DNA from 3 places in the Streptomyces solicamelliae genome. Region 3 is predicted to be linked to each of the others. Evidence: riboswitches for the same ligand, from Rfam matches in the RefSeq annotation. Region 3 holds a riboswitch; each other region holds the start of a gene.
What was found. A riboswitch is a leader RNA that binds a small molecule or an ion and turns the genes downstream of it on or off. The one in region 3 is predicted to bind thiamine pyrophosphate.
Positions count from the first base shown of each region.

Region 1: another riboswitch for thiamine pyrophosphate. It lies ahead of thiO (glycine oxidase ThiO); the one in region 3 lies ahead of thiC (phosphomethylpyrimidine synthase ThiC).
Region 2: another riboswitch for thiamine pyrophosphate. It lies ahead of ABZO31_RS24385 (thiamine ABC transporter substrate-binding protein); the one in region 3 lies ahead of thiC (phosphomethylpyrimidine synthase ThiC).

Region 1 is NZ_CP160404.1:1,784,815-1,789,182, reverse strand. Features, by position in the region: gene ABZO31_RS08275 (thiazole synthase) at 1-227, opposite strand, end outside; gene thiS (sulfur carrier protein ThiS) at 233-433, opposite strand; gene thiO (glycine oxidase ThiO) at 430-1,593, opposite strand; TPP riboswitch at 1,591-1,703, opposite strand; gene ABZO31_RS08260 (NAD(P)/FAD-dependent oxidoreductase) at 1,765-3,012, shown strand; gene ABZO31_RS08255 (Rv2175c family DNA-binding protein) at 3,055-3,420, shown strand; gene thiE (thiamine phosphate synthase) at 3,498-4,160, shown strand; gene metF (methylenetetrahydrofolate reductase [NAD(P)H]) at 4,263-4,368, shown strand, end outside.
Region 2 is NZ_CP160404.1:5,211,203-5,215,570, reverse strand. Features, by position in the region: gene ABZO31_RS24385 (thiamine ABC transporter substrate-binding protein) at 50-1,138, opposite strand; TPP riboswitch at 1,219-1,328, opposite strand; gene rlmN (23S rRNA (adenine(2503)-C(2))-methyltransferase RlmN) at 1,358-2,470, opposite strand; gene ABZO31_RS24375 (phosphatidate cytidylyltransferase) at 2,573-3,604, opposite strand; gene frr (ribosome recycling factor) at 3,604-4,161, opposite strand; gene pyrH (UMP kinase) at 4,280-4,368, opposite strand, start outside.
Region 3 is NZ_CP160404.1:3,538,749-3,543,116, reverse strand. Features, by position in the region: gene ABZO31_RS16425 (IclR family transcriptional regulator) at 1-201, shown strand, start outside; gene ABZO31_RS16420 (SsgA family sporulation/cell division regulator) at 347-781, shown strand; gene ABZO31_RS16415 (YibE/F family protein) at 789-2,213, opposite strand; TPP riboswitch at 2,285-2,419, shown strand; gene thiC (phosphomethylpyrimidine synthase ThiC) at 2,413-4,194, shown strand; gene ABZO31_RS16405 (hypothetical protein) at 4,265-4,368, opposite strand, start outside.

The DNA of each region.
Region 1 (4,368 bases), 1.8 Mb from region 3:
TAGCAGCCGGCCGTGTTCGGCAGGACCTGGATGCCCAGGCGGTTCAGGACGGACAGCACCGAGCCCTGCACCGTCGGGTCCAGGCGGCGCATCGCCACCGTCGTCAGTTCCGTGCCGCTGGCGACCAGCGCGCGCTCCAGCACGTCCAGGCTGGGCGCGCCGCCCGTGCCCATGATCAGGCGGGAGGTGAACTCCCGGTCGCCGAGTACGAAGACGTCGTCCGCCACTGTCCTCAGCCTCCCTGGACTGCCGTGAGGATCTCCACGCGGTCGCCCTCGCCCACGTACGTCGTCCCCCACGCGCTTCGCGGGACGACCGTTTCGTTCAGTGCCGCCGCGACCCCCGAGGGGGCCGTCGTCAGCGTGGCCACGAGTGCCGAGAGGGGGAGCGGGCCGCCCAGTTCGCGCGGCTCGCCGTTGACCGAGACGTTCATGCGGGCTGCTCCTGACGTACTGCGGAGAAACGGAGGGGGGTGAAGGGGCGCGCCTCTTCCGGCAGGGCCCCGGTCGTCAGGACCTCGGCCATGACGTCGCCCGTGACGGGCGTCAGCAGCACCCCGTTGCGGTAGTGCCCGGTGGCGAGCAGCAGCCCCGGCAGGGCCGTCGCGCCGAGCAGCGGCGCGTTGTCGGGGGAGCCGGGGCGCAGCCCCGCCCGGGTCTCGGTCAGCGGCAGCTCCGTGAGCCCCGGCACCAGCTCGTGCGCGTCGCGCAGCAGCTCGTACACCCCGCCCGCGGTCACCGTCGTGTCCCAGCCCAGCTCCTCGCTGGTCGCGCCGATCACCAGCTCGCCGTTCTCCCGCGGCACCAGGTACACGGCGCTGCCCCGCACCACCGCCCGCACCGTGCGGGACAGGAACGGCGCGTACGCCGGCGGCACCGTCAGCCGCAGCACCTGCCCCTTCACCGGGCGGACCGGAGGGAGGACGTCGTCCGGTACGCCCTCGAGCCGGCCGCTCAGGCTGCCGCCGGCCAGGACGACCTGGTCGGCCGCCACCTCGGTACCGTCCCGGAACGCCACCCCCGCCGCCCGGTCGCGCACGACGACGAGCCGCTCCGCCCAGGCCCGGTGGAACACCACCCCGGCCCGCTCGCAGGCGACGAGCAGCGCGTCGGCGAGCCGTCGCGGGTCCACCTGGTGGTCCCCGTCGACCCGCAGCCCGCCCCGCACCCCGGGCGCCAGCATCGGCTCCAGGCGGCGGCAGTCGCGCCCGCTCAGCCACACCGACTCGAGCCCGCACCGCGTCTGCAGCGCGTGCAGCTCGCGCAGGTGCGCCCGGTCGTCGGCGTCCAGGGCCACCGCGAGCGTGCCGCAGGCGCGGTGGCCGACGTCCAGGCCGGTGGCGTCGGCGAGTTCGGCGACGAAGTCCGGATAGCGGCGCGCGGAGGCGAGGTTGAGGGCGAGCAGGGTCTCCTCGCCGTAGTGGAGTTCGGTGACCGCGGCCAGCATCCCGGCCGCGACCCGCGCGGCCCCGCCGCCCGGTTCGGGATCGACGACCGCGGTGCGCAGTCCGCGCTGCGCGGCCCGCCAGGCCGTGACGAGGCCGACGATCCCGCCCCCCACGACGAGGACGTCCGCATCGGTACGTGCGTGCATGGGCGTCCAGCCCCTCCCTTCGCCGGCATGACCCGGATCAGGTTCGTACGGTCGGAGGCCGGTCAGCCTCCCTCTCAGCCCGGTGCGTCCGGACTCCCGCGTGTGCTCTACGTTGACGGCCAGACTAGCCCACCACTTCCTGACGGTTCGTCAGGTACGTAAGGTGGGCGGGTGAGCGAACAGCGGGAACACGCAGAGCAGCGGGAACACACGGAGCGGCCGCGGCGCGTGGTCGTCGTCGGCGCGGGCATGGCCGGCGTCCAGACCGCCGTGGCCCTGCGCGAACAGGGCTTCACCGGACCGGTCGTCCTCATCGGCGCCGAACCCCACCAGCCGTACGACCGGCCGCCGCTGTCCAAGGCCGTCCTCCTCGGCAAGGCCGAGGACTCCGCCTTCGACGTCGACTTCGCGGCCCTCGACGTCGAACTCCGCCTCGGCGTCGAGGTCACCGGGCTGCGCGCCGCGGACCGCGAGGTCGACACCGAGGCCGGCCCCGTCCCGTACGACGTGCTCGTCCTCGCCACCGGCGCGTACCCGGTCACCCTGCCCGGCACCGAGGGCGTCCCCGGCGTCCACCTGCTGCGCACCCTCGACGACGCCGCCCGCCTCAGGCCCGTCCTGGAGCGGCGGCACGACATCGTCGTGGTCGGCGCCGGCTGGATCGGCGCCGAGTTCGCCACCGCCGCCCGCGAGGCCGGCTGCGCCGTCACCGTCGTCGAGGCCGCCGAACGGCCCCTCGCCGGCGCCCTGCCCGCCGAGGTCGCCGAGCCGATGGCCGCCTGGTACGCGCAGAGCGGCGCCGAACTCGTCACCGGCGCCCGCGTCGAGCGCCTCGAACCCGGCGAGGTCCGGCTCGCGGACGGCCGCCGGCTGCCCGCCGACGCCGTCGTCGTCGGCATCGGCGCCCGCCCCGCCACCGGCTGGCTCGCCGGCTCCGGCGTCGAACTCGGCCCGGACGGCTCCGTCACCGCCGACGACAGGCTGCGCACCTCCCTGCCCGACGTGTACGCGGTCGGCGACTGCGCCTCCTTCCCCTCCGCCCGCTACGGCGAGCGGCTGCTCGTCCACCACTGGGACAACGCCCTGCAGGGCCCGCGCACCGTCGCCGCCGCGATCACCGGCGGGCCCGCGGAGGCACCCGCGTACGACCCGGTGCCGTACTTCTGGTCCGAGCAGTTCGGCCGTTTCGTCCAGTACGCGGGACACCACGCCCACGCCGACACACTCCTGTGGCGCGGCGCGCCCGGCGACGACGCCTGGTCGGTGCTCTGGCTGCGCGCCGACGTGCCGGTGGCCCTGCTCGCCGTCGGCCGGCCCCGGGACCTCGCCCAGGGGCGCCGGCTGATCGAGGCGGGCACGCCGGTCGACCCGGAGCGCGCCGCGGACCCCGCCGTCCCTCTGAAGGCCGCAGTCCGGTAGGCCCGACTACCGGCTGTCGGTCCTGGATGGCAGGCTTGTCCCGTGACCGAGATTGACGCAAAGATCGATGCTCTCGTCCCTGCCTGGCTCTACCTCCCCGACATCGCGGAGATGCTCGACGTCGAGGTGACGCGCGTGCGCCAGCTGGTCAAGGAGGGCCAGCTCATCGCCGTGCGCCGCGGGGAGAACAAGGCGCTTCAGGTGCCCGCCGCCTTCATCGACGGCGACAAGGTCGTCAAGGGCCTCAGCGGCACCCTGACGCTCCTGAAGGACGACGGCTTCACCGACGAAGAGATGCTGGAGTGGCTCTTCACTCCGGACCCGAGCCTGCCCGGCACGCCCGCGCAGGCGCTCAGCGAGAATCGCGGCACCGAGGTGAAGCGCCGCGCTCAGGCGCTCGCCGTCTGACGCAGCGAACGCAAGAAACCACCAGGCGGTGCGCGGCCCGAACCGCGCACCGCCGTACCACCCGGGGGGAACGCCTCATGTCCACGCCGCACGCCCAGCTGTCGGACACCCTGCTGTCCGACGCCCGGCTCTACCTGTGCACGGACGCCCGCAAGCGCCAGGGAGACCTGCCCGCGTTCCTGGACGCCGTGCTCTCCTCCGGTGTGGACATCGTCCAGCTCCGCGACAAGGGCATGGAGGCCGGCGAGGAGCTGGAGCACCTCGCCGTGTTCGCCGACGCCTGCCACCGGCACGGCAAGCTGCTCGCGGTGAACGACCGGGCCGACGTCGCCCACGCGGTGAGCGCCGACGTGCTCCACCTCGGCCAGGGCGACCTGCCGGTGCCCGCCGCCCGCGCGATCCTCGGCGAGGGAGTGCTGATCGGCCGTTCCTGCCACGCCGAGTCCGAGGTCGCCGCCGCGGCCGCCGAGCCCGGCGTGGACTACTTCTGCACCGGCCCCTGCTGGCCCACCCCGACCAAGCCCGGCCGGTACGCCCCGGGCCTCGACCTGGTGCGGTACGCGGCCGGGCTCGGCCAGGACCGGCCGTGGTTCGCCATCGGCGGCATCGACGCGGGGAACGTGGACGAGGTGCTGGACGCCGGCGCCCGCCGGATCGTGGTCGTCCGGGCGATCACCGAGGCCGACGACCCGGCCGCGGCCGCCGCCGACCTGGCCAAGCGGGTCCGCGAGCGCGTCTAGGGGCTGTCGCCGGACCCGTCCGGCGGTACGGGAGTGTCCAAAAAGGTGTCCAGTGCGTGGACGTCGCTTCGCCCCCGCCTGGACCTTGTCTAACCTGCCCCTATGGCACTGGGAACCGCTTCGACCCGCTCCGACCGCGCCCGCACGGTCCGCGAGATCCTCGCGTCCGGCAAGACGTCGTACTCCTTCGAGTTCTACGCGCCCCGGA
Region 2 (4,368 bases), 1.7 Mb from region 3:
CCGCGCAGGTCCCGGTGGACGGCCGGGGCCCGGCCGACGTCGGGACGGCTTACTTCAGGACGATCGACGACCACGACTGGATCCACTGCTCACGCTTCTCGGCGATCTTCTCAGGAGCCATCGTCTGCGGCTTGGCGATCACCGCCCCGTGCTTCGTGAACAGCTCCGGCAGCGTCGCGTCCTCGGCCACCGGGTTGACGAACATCTGGAGCGGCATGTCGTCCTGGAACTTCTTCGAGATCAGGAAGTCGATCAGCGCCTTGCCGCCCTCGGTGTTCTTCGCCCCGGTCAGCAGGCCCGCGAACTCGGTCTGCCGGAAGCAGGTGCCCGTGGAGACGCCCGTCGGGGCCTCCTTCGGCTGCGGCTCGGCGTACAGCACCTCGACCGGCGGGCTGGAGGCGTACGAGACGACCAGCGGCCGGTCGCCCTTGGCCTTCGCGCCGCCCGCGGAGCCGGAGAACTCCTGGTTGTAGGCGAGCTCCCAGCTGTCGACGGTCTTCACGCCGTTGGCCTTGAGCTTCTTCCAGTAGTCCTGCCAGCCCTCGTCGCCGTACTGCGCGGCGGTGCCGAGCAGGAAGCCGAGGCCCGGGGAGGAGCGCTCGGGGTTCTCCACCACGAGCAGGTCCTTGTACGCGGGCTTCGCCAGGTCGTCGAAGGTCTGCGGCGGGGCGAGCTTCTTGTCGGCGAAGTACTTCTTGTCGTAGTTGACGCAGATGTCGCCGGTGTCGATCGGGGTGACCCGGTGCTTGTCCTTGTCGAGCTGCAGCTCGGCCGGGACCCGCTCCAGGCCCTTGGCCTCGTACGGCTCGAACAGGCCGTTGTCGAGACCGCGGGAGAGCAGGGTGTTGTCGATGCCAAAGAAGACATCGCCCTGCGGGGAGCCCTTGGTGAGGATCTCCTTGTTGAGGGCCTCGCCGGCGTCGCCGCTCTTGAGGACCTTCACGGTGTAGCCGGTCTGCCGCGTGAAGTCGGCCAGCACCTCCTTGGAGGCGTTGAACGAGTCGTGGCTGACGAGCGTGACGGTCTTGGACTTCGTGCCCTCGCCGGAGGTGTCGGCCTTGTCGCCGCCGCAGGCGGCGAGGGTCGTGACGCCGAGCGCCGTGGCGACCGCGACGGCGGCCAGCTTCTTGGTGTGCACTGGATTCCTCCTGGGTGTGACCAGGAAGAGACGCGGCCCTGCCCGCGACCGGAGACCGGTCGCGGGCAGGGCGCAACAGCTCGAGTTAACGTCCGAACTTCCTACCCAGAATGACCTGGGCAAGGTTCAGAGGGTCTGCGGCCTGACGGTGCCGCACTCTCAGCGCTGTGGCGCTCCCCTGTCGGAATATGCAGATGTGTTCGAGCTCAGGGTACAAGCTCAGCGTTCGCTGGCCGCGAGCTGTCCACAGGCACCGTCGATCTCCTGGCCGCGGGTGTCCCGGACGGTCACCGGGACGCCGTGCGCGGCGATGGCCTCGACGAACGCCTTCTCGTCCTCAGGGCGGGACGCGGTCCACTTGGAGCCGGGCGTCGGGTTGAGCGGGATCAGGTTGACGTGCACCCGCTTGCCCTTGAGGAGCCGGCCGAGGAGGTCGCCGCGCCAGGCCTGGTCGTTGATGTCGCGGATCAGGGCGTACTCGATGGAGATCCGGCGGCCGGACTTCTCCGCGTACTCCCAGGCGGCGTCGAGGACCTCGCGGACCTTCCAGCGGGTGTTCACCGGGACGAGGGTGTCGCGCAGCTCGTCGTCCGGGGCGTGCAGCGAGACGGCGAGCCGGCACTTGAAGCCCTCGTCGGCGAACCGCAGCATCGCGGGGACGAGGCCGACGGTGGAGACGGTGATGCCGCGCTGCGACAGGCCGAGGCCGTCGGGCTCGGGGTCGGTGAGGCGGCGGATCGCGCCGACGACGCGGTTGTAGTTGGCGAGCGGCTCGCCCATGCCCATGAAGACGATGTTGCTCAGGCGGGCGGGGCCGCCGGGGACCTCGCCGTCGCGCAGGGCGCGCATGCCGTCGACGATCTGGTGCACGATCTCGGCGGTCGACAGGTTGCGGTCCAGGCCGGCCTGGCCGGTGGCGCAGAACGGGCAGTTCATGCCGCAGCCGGCCTGCGAGGAGATGCACATGGTGACCCGGTCCGGGTACCGCATCAGCACGGACTCGACGAGCGTGCCGTCGTGCAGCCGCCACAGCGTCTTGCGGGTGGTGTCGTCGTCGCAGGAGATGTGCCGGACGACGGACATCAGGTCGGGCAGCAGCTCCCCGGCCAGCTTCTCGCGGGCGGCGGCGGGGATGTCGGTCCACTGGGCGGGGTCGTGCACGTACCGCGAGAAGTAGTGCGTCGACAGCTGCTTCGCGCGGAAGGGCTTCTCGCCGATCGCTGCGACGGCCTCCTTGCGCTCGGCGGGCGTGAGGTCGGCGAGATGCCGCGGCGGCTTCTTGGCTCCGCGGGGGGCGACGAAGGTGAGCTCTCCCGGTGCGGGGCGGGCCATGGCAGGTACTCCTCGTAATGACGAAAGGCGCGCCGCTCGGAGCAGCGCGCCCTTCCAGGGTAACGGCACGGGAGACTTCCGCCCGTGGCCCGTGGTCCGCGATCAGCCGGAGCCGACGAACAGCACCAGCAGCAGCCAGACCACCGGGGCGGTCGGCAGCAGCGAGTCCAGGCGGTCCATGATGCCCCCGTGCCCGGGGAGCAGCGTGCCCATGTCCTTGATGCCCAGGTCGCGCTTGATCATCGACTCGCCGAGGTCGCCGAGCGTCGCGCTCGCCGCCACCGCCAGGCCCAGCAGCAGACCCTGCCACCACGAGCCGTCGTCGATCAGGAACTCCATGCACAGCGCGCCCGCCGCCATCGCGAAGCCCACCGCGCCGAGCAGGCCCTCCCGGGTCTTGCCGGGGCTGATGCGGGGGGCCAGCTTGGTCTTGCCGAAGCGCCAGCCGATCGCGTACGCGCCGGTGTCGCTGACGATCGTGAGCAGCAGGAACGTCAGCACCCGCTGGGCCCCGTCGTCCGCCGTCAGCATCATCGCCACGAACGTCGCCAGGAACGGCACGTAGAACGCGGCGAAGACGCCGGCCGTGACGTCCTTCAGGTAGCCCTCGGGGGGCTCCGTCATGCGCCACACCAGCACCGCGAGGGCGGTCAGCGCCATCGCGACCCAGGCGCCCTCCGCCCCGCGGACGTACCCGGCGACGACCATCGCCGCGCCGCCGACCCCGAGCGGGACGAGCGGGGCCTTGATGCCCTTGCGTTCCTGCAGACGGGTGGTGAGCTCCCAGAGCCCGACGACGACGGCGACCGCTATGACGCCGACGAACGCGGCCTTCCAGATGAACAGCGAGGCGATGATCACGGCGCCGAGTCCGACGCCGACCCCTATCGCCGCCCCCAGGTCACGGCCCGCGCTCTTCTTCTGCGGGGGCGGGGGCGGCGTGGGCATGGGCTCCTGGTCTCCGGCGGCCGGAACATCGGGCACGATGGGCATGGGCGCAGTCTGCTGCGCCTGATGCAGATCGTATGCGGGACCCGCCGGAAGCGGCCCCCCGGGACCCGCCGGGGCGGGTCCCTGGTCGGGTCCCCGGACACCGGCGGGGGCCGGGGGGGCTCCCCAGGAAGAGTCGTTCATCAGACCTCGAGAAGCTCGGCTTCCTTGTGCTTGAGCAGCTCGTCGACCTGCGCGACGTACTTCGCGGTGAGGTCGTCGAGCTCCTTCTCCGCGCGACGGCCCTCGTCCTCGCCGATGTCGCCGTCCTTGATGGCCTTGTCGATGCTCTCCTTGGCCTTGCGGCGCACGGAGCGGATCGAGATCTTCGAGTCCTCGGCCTTGCCCTTGGCGACCTTGATGTACTCGCGGCGGCGCTCCTCGGTGAGCTCCGGGAACGTCACACGGATGATGTTGCCGTCGTTGCTCGGGTTGACGCCGAGGTCGGAGTCGCGGATGGCCTGCTCGATGTTGCGCAGGGCGCTCTTGTCGAACGGGGTCACCACGGCCATGCGCGGCTCGGGCACCGAGAAGGACGCGAGCTGGTTGATGGGCGTGAGGGCGCCGTAGTAGTCGGCCACGATCTTGTTGAACATCGCCGGGTGCGCACGGCCGGTGCGGATCGCGGCGAAGTCCTCCTTGGCGACCACGACGGCCTTCTCCATCTTCTCCTCGGCCTCGAGGAGGGTCTCTTCGATCACCAGTTGCTCCTGCGTGTCGTCGCGTCTTGTCCTGCACGGTGTACGACCGGCAGGGCTTTGTCCATCCCATGGGGTCCCCCCAGGCCCTCAAGGCACTGGGGGAGGGGCGGTACCGGTTTCAGGCCCGGGTGCCCTGGTCGCTCACGAGAGTGCCGATCTTCTCACCCTTCACCGCACGGGCGATATTGCCCTCCGCGAGAAGCTCGA
Region 3 (4,368 bases):
ATGGAGCCCCTTATCGAACACCAGGAATATGCACTCGGCACGGTCTGCGCCGCCATCCCCATCACCGCAGGCTCAACTGCGGCCGCCATGGCCATTTCTCTCCCCCTCCACCAAGCAAATCGGTTGCTCCCCGCAGTCGAACAGCTACGGAAAGAGATCGGAAGGCTCTTGAGTTCTCTCGCGTTCTCTATCAGTATCTGAAAAATCACTCCTTGTGATCCGCTAACGCTTGGACCACGATGGCGCAAGAGGGCCATGGGGGATCGTTCCTGGCCGTTTCCGCCACAGCGTCACTGCTTTCCACAGCTGTCTTGTCAGAACTGCTTTATCTACTGCGGGGTACACGATGCGCGAGTCGGTGCAGGCCGAGGTCCTGATGAGCTTCCTCGTCTCCGAGGAGCTCTCCTTCCGGATCCCGGTGGAGCTGCGGTACGAGACCAGGGATCCCTTCGCGGTGCGGATGACCTTCCACCTGCCCGGCGACGCCCCTGTGACCTGGGCGTTCGGCCGGGAGCTGCTGCTCGACGGGATCAACAGGCCGAGCGGGGACGGCGACGTCCACATCGCGCCCACCGAGCCCGAGGACCTCTCGGACGTCTCCATCCGGCTCCAGGTCGGCTCCGACCGGGCCCTGTTCCGGGCCAGCGCTCCGCCGCTGGTGGCCTTCCTGGACCGTACGGACAAGCTGGTCCCGCTCGGCCAGGAGCGCACCCTCGGGGACTTCGAGGACTCCCTGGAGGCGGCGCTCGGCAAGATCCTGGCCGAGGAGAACGCGGGCTGACGGTCGGCTACTTCGCGCGACGGCGCCGTCCGCCCCGAGCCGGCCGGCGCACCGCGGACGTGGCGACCTCGCCCGCACCTCCGGACCCGCCGGTCCCCCCGGCCCCGGCGGTCCCGTCGCCCGGCCGGTCGGCCGAGACGACCAGCGCCGCCAGTGCCGTCGTGACCGGCACCGAGGCGACCAGCCCGATCGAGCCGACCAGTGTCCGGACGATCTCCTCCGCGACCAGCTCGCTGTTGGCCACCGTCCCCACGCTGCTCTGCGCGATCGAGAACAGCAGCAGCAGGGGCAGCGCCGCACCCGCGTACGCGAGGACGAGCGTGTTGACCACGGAGGCGATGTGGTCCCGGCCGATCCGGATGCCCGCCCGGTAGAGCGCCCGCGGACCCATCCGCGGGTCCGCCTGGTGCAGCTCCCAGACCGCCGAGGTCTGGGTCACGGTCACGTCGTCGAGCACGCCGAGCGAGCCGATGATGATGCCCGCGAGCAGCAGGCCGGACATGTCGATCTCCGGGTAGAGACCGTGGATCAGGCCGGTGTTGTCGTCGGTGTTCCCCGACAGCGCCGCCCAGCCGATGAACAGCGAGCCGAGCAGGCCGATCAGCAGCAGCGAGATCAGCGTGCCGAGGACCGCCACCGAGGTCCGGGCCGACAGCCCGTGGCACAGGTACAGCGCGATCAGCATGATCGCGCTGGCTCCGACCACCGCCACCACCAGCGGATTCGAGCCCTGCAGGATCGCCGGCAGGATGAAGAAGGTCAGCACGAGGAAGCTCGCCGCGAGCGCGATCAGCGCCATCACGCCGCGCATCCGGCCCACGGCCACCACCGCGAGCGCGAAGATCAGGGCAAGCACCGTGAGCGGCACCTTCCGGTTCACGTCCGCCACCGAGTACTGCAGATCGCGCGGGGCGTCGGGGGCGTACGCGACCACCACACCCTGGCCCTCGTGGAGTTGGCGGGGCGCGTCCGGCTGCACGATCTCGGTGAACGTACGGCCCTTCTCCGGGCCGGTGGTGACCTCGACGGTTGCCTTGGTGCACTCCCCCTGCTGCGCCTGGACCGCCTCGCGGCCCTGCGGGGTCGAGGTGTCGCCGGTGGGCGGTACCTGGGCGGCGTTGACGTCCTCGCAGTCGACCTTCTCCGCGGAGACGACCTTGCCCTGCTCGGTCTGCCGGTCGAAGCCCACCCCGGTGCGCTCGTGCGCGGGCGCACCGCCCGGCCAGAGGACCACCAGCCCGACCACGACGGCGGTGGCGAACGGGATCAGCACGGCGGCGATGACCTTGCGCAGATGGCGGGAGACGGGCGCGGCGGGACCGTGGCTGTGGGTGTGCCCATGGCCGTGCGCATGGGCGTTGCCGGGGCCGCCGTCGTGCCCGTGGCCGTGCCCGGGATCGTTCGGTTCGGGGTTCCGCTGCGAGGAAGTCACCGACCGATCATCGCAAGAACGCGGGGGGCCCTCTGTTCAGCACGCCAGGTGAAACGCTAGCGTGGTGACACCTTTGTACACGCGGGAGCTCGGAGCACCGGGCTGAGAGGGCGCTGATCACCGTACGTCCGTACGGGAGGAGGCTGCGCCGACCGCCGAACCTGTTACCGGGTAATGCCGGCGTAGGGAGATCGGTCTCATGACCATTCAGGATGCACGCACGCCTGCCTCCGACCAGAACGGCCAGGGCGAGCGCACGCCGGGCTGGCACAAGGGGTACATCGAGGGCTCCCGCCCCGACCTCCGGGTTCCGGTCCGCCAGGTGCACCTCACCAACGGCAAGGACGTGACGCTGTACGACACGTCCGGTCCGTACACCGACCCCACCGTGGAGACCGACGTACGGCGCGGCCTGCCGCCGCTCCGGGAGAACTGGATCATCGGCCGCGGCGACACCGAGGAGTACGCGGGCCGGCCCGTCCGTCCCGAGGACGACGGCATCAAGCACACCTCGCCGCGCGGCGGTCTGAAGAACCTCGACGCGGTCTTCCCCGGCCGTCCGCGACTGCCCCGCCGGGGCCGCGACGGCCAGGCGGTGACGCAGCTCGCGTACGCCCGCCGCGGCGAGATCACGCCGGAGATGGAGTACGTCGCGATCCGCGAGAACGTCTCCCCCGAGGTCGTCCGGGAGGAGATCGCCGCCGGGCGGGCGGTGCTGCCGGCGAACGTGAACCACCCGGAGATCGAGCCGATGATCATCGGCAAGCGGTTCCTGGTGAAGGTCAACGCCAACATCGGCAACTCGGCCGTCACCTCCTCCATCGAGGAGGAGGTGGAGAAGATGACGTGGGCGACCAAGTGGGGCGCCGACACGGTGATGGACCTTTCCACCGGCCGCAACATCCACACCACCCGTGAGTGGGTACTTCGCAACTCCCCCGTGCCGATCGGCACCGTGCCGCTCTACCAGGCCCTGGAGAAGGTCGACGGCAAGGCCGAGGAGCTGACCTGGGAGATCTACAAGGACACGGTCGTCGAGCAGGCCGAGCAGGGCGTCGACTACATGACGGTCCACGCCGGCGTGCTGCTGCCGTACGTGCCGCTGACCGCCCGCCGCAAGACCGGCATCGTCTCCCGCGGCGGCTCGATCATGGCCGCGTGGTGCCTCGCGCACCACAAGGAGAACTTCCTCTACACGCACTTCGAGGAGCTCTGCGAGATCCTCGCGACCTACGACGTCACGTACTCGCTCGGCGACGGCCTGCGGCCCGGCTCGATCGCGGACGCCAACGACGCCGCGCAGTTCGCCGAGCTGAAGACCCTGGGCGAGCTGAACACCATCGCCAAGCGCCACAACGTGCAGACCATGATCGAGGGCCCGGGCCACGTCCCGATGCACAAGATCAAGGAGAACATCGACCTCCAGCAGGAGATCTGCGAGGAGGCGCCGTTCTACACGCTCGGCCCGCTGACGACGGACGTCGCGCCCGCGTACGACCACATCACCTCCGGCATCGGCGCGGCGATGATCGCCTGGTGGGGCACCGCGATGCTCTGCTACGTCACGCCCAAGGAGCACCTGGGCCTGCCGAACCGGGACGACGTGAAGACCGGCGTGATCACGTACAAGATCGCGGCGCACGCGGCGGACCTGGCGAAGGGCCACCCGGGCGCGCAGGAGTGGGACGACGCGCTGTCCGACGCGCGCTTCGAGTTCCGCTGGGAGGACCAGTTCAACCTGGCCATGGACCCGGACACGGCCCGTGAGTTCCACGACGAGACGCTTCCGGCTGAGCCGGCGAAGACGGCGCACTTCTGCTCGATGTGCGGCCCGAAGTTCTGCTCGATGAAGATCTCGCAGGACATCCGTCGTGAGCACGGTGGCGATCTGAAGGCGGACGAGATCGAGGCGGGCATGGCGGAGAAGTCCGCCGAGTTCGCCGCCTCCGGCAACCGGGTCTACCTGCCGCTGGCGGAGTAGCCCGGACCAGGACGGCAAGGGGCGACCGGCGGCACCTCGGGGGAGTCGCCGGCCGCCCCTTGCGCCGTTCTCAGCCGCGCGGTGTGTTCCGCTCCCCGTCCGCGTCCGGATTCGTGTTCGAGTCCGGGTTTGTCTCGGGGGCGGTGCTGAAGTCCGGGGCCGTGAAGTCGGGGC